DNA from 3 places in the Peribacillus sp. NPDC096448 genome. Region 1 is predicted to be linked to each of the others. Evidence: riboswitches for the same ligand, from Rfam matches in the RefSeq annotation. Region 1 holds a riboswitch; each other region holds the start of a gene.
The links. Region 1 has a riboswitch for S-adenosylmethionine ahead of mmuP (S-methylmethionine permease). Riboswitches for the same ligand answer to the same signal wherever they lie in the genome.
Positions count from the first base shown of each region.

Region 2: it holds a riboswitch for S-adenosylmethionine, as region 1 does, so the genes downstream of both, ACIQ0C_RS11250 (sugar ABC transporter substrate-binding protein) here and mmuP (S-methylmethionine permease) in region 1, are expected to answer to the same signal.
Region 3: it holds a riboswitch for S-adenosylmethionine, as region 1 does, so the genes downstream of both, ACIQ0C_RS19115 (methionine biosynthesis PLP-dependent protein) here and mmuP (S-methylmethionine permease) in region 1, are expected to answer to the same signal.

Region 1 is NZ_JBIWEU010000002.1:183,931-186,138, forward strand. Features, by position in the region: gene ACIQ0C_RS04810 (flavin reductase family protein) at 1-602, shown strand, start outside; SAM riboswitch class I at 838-940, shown strand; gene mmuP (S-methylmethionine permease) at 1,024-2,208, shown strand, end outside.
Region 2 is NZ_JBIWEU010000005.1:222,559-224,766, forward strand. Features, by position in the region: gene ACIQ0C_RS11250 (sugar ABC transporter substrate-binding protein) at 39-1,151, opposite strand; SAM riboswitch class I at 1,267-1,372, opposite strand; gene ACIQ0C_RS11255 (GTPase domain-containing protein) at 1,467-2,208, opposite strand, start outside.
Region 3 is NZ_JBIWEU010000011.1:179,276-181,483, forward strand. Features, by position in the region: gene fumC (class II fumarate hydratase) at 1-800, opposite strand, end outside; SAM riboswitch class I at 1,127-1,240, shown strand; gene ACIQ0C_RS19115 (methionine biosynthesis PLP-dependent protein) at 1,327-2,208, shown strand, end outside.

The DNA of each region.
Region 1 (2,208 bases):
CTGTTAATCCTGAAAGTCTGACTGAACGGGATAATTATAAGTTTTTGACTGGAAGCATTATACCTAGACCTATTGCGCTGGTTACGACACAATCCGAAACCGGTACGATCAATATAGCGCCGTTCAGCTTTTTTAACATAGTTAGTTCAAACCCTCCGATGATTTCCATTTCTGTTCAACGGAAAAAAGGAGTTTTAAAGGATACAGCCCGTAATGCAATTCAAACAGGTGAATTCGTTGTTCATATCACTGATGAAAATAATGTTGCTGATGCAAATCGAACGGCAAAGGAACTCCCATCTGACGAAAGTGAATTGGGTCTTACTAATTTCACGCCGACTGTTAGTGATAAGGTATCCGTACCAGGGTTGCTAGAAGCGAAGGTACGTTTTGAATGTATATTAGAGCAATCGATACCATTGGCAGGTTCCAAGAATGAACCTGGTTGTGATTTACTGATAGGGAAAATAGTCTGCTATCATATAGAGCAAGATATTTACCATAATGGCCGAATTGATCAGAATGGGCTAAAACCTGTAGCAAGATTAGCAGGTCATACCTATACAAAACTAGGGGAATTATTTGAAATAGAACGTCCTTAAGGAAAAAGATAAAAATGGCGACATCTTATAAGATGTTGTCATTTTTTTAAAAACCAACATGATCCCGGTTAGCTTTATTTGCAATTTTTATTACGCGAAAGTTCCAAAAATAAGCAATCATTTTAATATTAATGACGCAGGCGCCATGAACATTAGTAATTAAATGGAAGTCTTTACATTACGAAACAAAACTTGACAATTTTTTTATAGATTGATAAAGTTATAAAAAAATAATTTCTTATCCAGAGAGGTGGAGGGACTGGCCCTATGAAACCTCAGCAGCAGGTCCACAAAGACACTGTGCTAATTCCAGGGGGTGAAACCTTGATAGATAAGACCGTACGTGTTTATTTGTCAGTAACGCACTCTTTTTTAGAGTGCGTTTTCGTTTTTTCTGGATGCAAGATTAAGGAGAGTAAGAATGGAGAACAAAAGGAAGCATGATTTTCAAAGGCAAATGCAAGCACGGCATATAATAATGCTATCGCTTGGCGGGGTGATTGGTACTGGTTTATTCTTAAGTTCGGGTTATACGATTCACCAGGCTGGTCCGTTTGGCACCATCCTTTCGTATCTGATTGGTGCATTAGTGGTTTATCTTGTCATGCTATGTCTAGGTGAACTGTCAGTGCATATGCCCGAGACAGGTGCGTTTCATAGTTACGCAGCCAAATACATCGGACCAGGGACAGGGTATACAGTAGCCTGGTTGTATTGGCTAACCTGGACTGTTGCACTAGGTTCGGAATTCACGGCTGCAGGATTGTTGATGCAGAGATGGTTTCCATCAATCAGTGTCTGGATATGGAGTGCTCTATTTGCCATTTTGGTCTTGGCATTAAATGCATGGACCGTTAAGTTTTTCGCTGAATCCGAATTCTGGTTTGCGTCTATAAAGGTATTCGCTATCGTAATATTTATTATTCTGGGAGCTGCGGCAATGGTAGGTTTTATTCCAATAATTAACGCACAATCAGCTCCGTTATTTTCCAATTTTACAAGTGCTGGTTTATTTCCAAATGGTGCCTTTGCCATTCTAATGACGATGCTCGCGGTGAATTTTGCATTTTCTGGAACTGAATTAATCGGAATTGCAGCTGGGGAAACTGTGAATCCAGAAAAAACGGTACCAAAGGCAATCCGTATGACATTATGGAGATTGATTATCTTTTTTGTAGGAACCATCGTTGTATTATCCGCATTATTGCCTGTTTCGGATGCAAGCGTATTAGAGAGCCCCTTTGTTGCCGTTCTAGAACGAATTGGAGTGCCATATGCAGCGGATATTATGAACTTTGTTATATTGACGGCCATTTTGTCCGCTGCAAACTCAGGACTATATGCCTCATCCAGGATGCTTTGGTCACTTGCAGATAAGAAAACTATTTCCCCAATATTTGCAAAATTGACAAAACGGGGTGTTCCGTTGAATGCAGTCCTTTTCAGTATGTTGGGCGGTGTATTAGCACTTTTCTCGAGTATTATTGCGCCGGATACTGTATACATAGTGCTTGTATCCATTTCTGGACTAGCTGTGGTTATAGTTTGGATGAGTATTAGCGCGGCACAGTTCCTATTTCGCAGACGATATATAAACGAAGGAAAC
Region 2 (2,208 bases), on a different contig from region 1:
AACAGACACTCCCTTCACCGGAAAGAGAGTGTCTCTTTTTATTTTTTGTAATGATCTTTCAAAATCTTCATCCAATCTTCTTCAAATTCCGTGGATACACCCCAACCATCGACAATATCAGACAGGTTTGCCATGTTTACCGCTTCTTTTGAAGCTTGGATTTGCTTTTGTGAAATAAGTGAAGCCTCCAAATCATATGTTTGCGGCGTTTCTTCGCCCGCTAATTTTTTAGCTAATATCCTCATATTCACTGCACCGATCAACTTGGGATCGACTGCTGCCGTGTAGGACCATGAGCTATCAGCCGATTGGATTTCCTGGAGATCTGCATTCGAAACATCAATTCCATATATCTTCACTTCATCGCGGCCCGCTTCTTTAATCGCCCGGGCTGCACCGATAGCAAAGGCATCCCATGTTGCGAAAATGGCATCCAATTTACCTTTAGGGTATTTATTCAGCATTGCGGCCACAGCATTTTGTGTCTGGACCGAAGTATCAGCAGATGCCACTCCGAATCTTTCGACTTCTTTAATCCCAGGATTTTCTTTTAATTTTTCCTGATAGACTGCATTTCTTCTTACCATCGGAGGAAAACCGTCCACCCAAAGATAGGCAATTGCAGCTTCACCTTTCTGTTCCTTTATCAGTTTATCAAAAGCCAGTGTTGCCAACGCTTCATCATCTTGTGAAGTTAACGTCACGCCCTCTATTTTAGATAGATCGCTTATTGAATCGAATGTGACAACGCTTTTACCTGCATCAACCAACTTTTGAACGTCATTTACAGTTGCGGCATCATCACCATGTGAAATGATATAGCCGTCATAATCTTCCTCCAAAGCCTGCGCTATCGCATCATGGAATTTAGCCGTGTCACCATTGGCCGTGTACGTATCCACTTGAAACCCCAGCGCTTCTCCTTCTTCTTTCGCCCCCGCCAAGTATTGGGCAGTATGATCATCACCGCCAATTTTACGGATCACTTTGATCTTGGCTCCATCCCCGTCAGCAAATCTTTCCGGGACATTTTCAAATGATACTTTTTCTTCTTTCTTCGATTCCGTGGAACTCTGCCCTGTAGAGCAACCCGTTAAAAGCAAAGCCGAAGCGATGGCAGAAATGAATATCCCTTTAATAGACCTTCTCATCTTGTTTCCCTCCATGTTTTCTTATTAGTCTTATCAGTTAAGTCGGTGTAAATCCCAAAATAAAAACCTCTCTAATACAGAGAGGTTTAATCGGCTGTTTTGCAGACTTGTCCCTCTCTTATCTGTCAAAACATTTCTGTTTTGCAGGATTTAGCACCAATTCCTAATGGAACGGTTGCTGGGCATCTTAGGGCCAGTCCCTCCGCCACTCTTGATAAGAGATATATTGTGTTACGTTTTCGTAATTATCACTTTATAGGGATATAGTCGTAAAGTCAATAGATTTTTGAATATTTGAAATCTTCCCCGTTATTTTTATTTTCTTTGAAGCTGGGCTAGACGCTTTTTCTCGATTTTTTCAAGCCTCTCCAACTGCCTTAATTTCACTTCGAACAAAGTGATCGGATCACGGTAAACTTCCGGATTTTCTTTCATATGCTCCAATGCAGCCTGGTAGTCTTTTATTTCAGTCTGTGTCTGCTCTATCGTTTTTTGAAGTAAGGCAAATGAACTGCGATAGAAAAGTGAGATGTCCCGATCTAATGATTTCTCAAACAATCCAAATTGGGTGAGGAAACGTTCCGTAATCATTTCGGCAACATCCAAGTAATCTTCACTTTCCAGGTATTTCTTATAACGATTGTACATATTGGCTTTATTTTGCGGTATTGCCCCAAACAGCTTCCCTGCTCCTTTAAGCAGCAATTGTGATGGAGTCCTGCGCAAAAGGATATTAACGTTGTCGATACGGATACTGCTTGTCATCCGGTCGGCATCACGGCGCCAGTCATCCAATACCCTGAAGTCACCTGCCAGTGTTATCCGTTCTTCTTTATATAATTCATTGAATCCGGAACTCATCTCATCCATAAACTGCTGGCTTTGTGAGAACTCCAGTTGGGAACTGGCAATCCAGTCTTGAAGAGAACGGTAATATTGAGGCATGATCTTGTCAGATATGAAGGTTTGAATCCGCTCATTCATTTCCTCGTTTAACTGTACATGGACCTGACTGAAATCACTGCTTTCCGTTAACGATTTCGAGCAATCCCTCAGT
Region 3 (2,208 bases), on a different contig from region 1:
GTCAATGCATGGAACTTATTATCAGATGTGACGAAAGGATATCCTGTATCCGCTGCAATTTGTTTGGCAGAAAGTCCCGGGAATTCTTTCTTTGTATTGATTCCGGTTCCTACAGCCGTTCCGCCTAGAGCAAGGTTCAATAATTTTTGGCTGCTTTCCTCAATCATCGCCAAATCTTTATCGAGCATCGCTTTCCAACCGGAAATTTCTTGTCCTAATGTTAATGGTGTAGCATCTTGAAGATGTGTCCGGCCGATTTTCACGACATCCCAAAATTCTTTTTCTTTTGTATCGAATGTATCACGAAGTGCTTTGATGGCAGGAACCAATTTTTCAGCGACTTCCATAAAGGCTGCAATATGCATGGCGGTCGGGAAAGTATCATTTGAGCTTTGTGCCTTGTTAACATCATCATTCGGGTGAAGGGTTTCTGATTCACCATTTTCTTTTAACCATTCATTCCCTTTGTTAGCGACCACTTCATTCACGTTCATATTGCTTTGCGTACCGCTTCCCGTTTGCCAAACTACAAGCGGGAAATGTTCATCAAGCGTACCTTCAAGGATTTCACCGCAAATCTTGACGATGGCATTCTTTTTAACTTCGGAAAGATCACCAAGATCATGGTTCACCTTTGCAGCAGCTTGTTTAACATATGCAAATGCACGAACTAATTCAATCGGCATTTTTTCGTTACCGATTTTGAAATTGTTACGGCTTCTCTCAGTTTGTGCTCCCCAATATTTATCAGCAGGAACTTTCACTTCACCCATCGTATCTCGTTCGATTCTGTATTCCATGTGTTCTCCTCCTATGTTTGCACTATTCATTGAAGACTTTTTGCATATGAAATGAATAATGTCGGATTATTCTTTCTCTCCATACATTGTACAAACTTTATTATTTTAAAGCAAAAATATCCGGCTGACCCTTTCCATATTTCTGAAAAACCTTTGGCCATTCATGTTTATACGAAGATTCGGATATTCTTTTTTGACACATAAAATGTAGATACCGCTAGGCTCCAATTGACTTGGCCATGAACATCAAAATATCATCACTCCCAAAATGCCCTTGACAGTATTTTGTATATATAGTAAATTCAAAAGAAATTGAATAATCTAAACTCTTATCGAGAGAGGTAGAGGGAATGGCCCGATGACACCTCAGCAACCTTCATTTGTTTCAAACCAATGAAAAGGTGCTAATTCCACAAGTTTATGAACTTGGAAGATAAGAAGAATGACTCGTCCCTACTTAATCAAAGTCTTCTTCTTAAAGAAGACTTTTTTTTATTTTATTTAACTCAAAGGAGCAGTGAAAACCATGTATAAAACTGAAACATATCTTGCTCAATTAGGAAATCGCAGCGAAACGGCGACAGGAACAGTCAATCCACCGGTATACTTTTCAACAGCTTTTCGCCACGAAGGAATTGGCCAATCGACGGGATTCGACTACACAAGGACAGGTAACCCAACACGCCAGCTATTGGAGCGATCCATCGCCGATCTGGAAAAAGGCGACCAAGGTTATGCCTGCAGTTCAGGAATGGCCGCCATCTCCACTATACTCGCCCTTTTTAAATCCGGGGATGCATGGATTGTCAGCGAAGATCTTTATGGCGGTACATATCGTCTGTTAGAACAAGGCTTTAAAAAATGGGGATTGCAGTGTGACTATGTAAACACTTGTTGTTTGGAGGATATCGAAAAAGCCATCACTCCTCACACGAAAGCCATCTTCATCGAAACTCCCACTAACCCTCTTATGCAGCAAACGGATATTAGCGCCGTTGCCGCATTGGCTAAACGATATGGTTTATTGTTAATCGTTGATAACACTTTTTACACGCCTCTTATTCAACAACCCATCCTGCTTGGAGCGGATATTGTGATTCACAGTGCAACCAAGTATCTCGGTGGTCATAATGATGTGCTCGCCGGACTGATCGTTGCTAGCGGCGCTGAATTATGTGATGCACTTGCCTTCCACCATAATGGTACTGGAGCTGTCTTGAGCCCATTCGATTCTTGGCTGTTGATGCGCGGAATGAAAACCCTGGCATTACGGATGGAGCGTCATGAAAAGAATGCCAAGATACTTGTAGATTATTTATCGGAGCATGATTGTGTTACGGACGTATTGTATCCAGGCAGAGGCGGCATGATTTCATTCCGTATCATTGAGGAAGCGGCGGTCAACCCA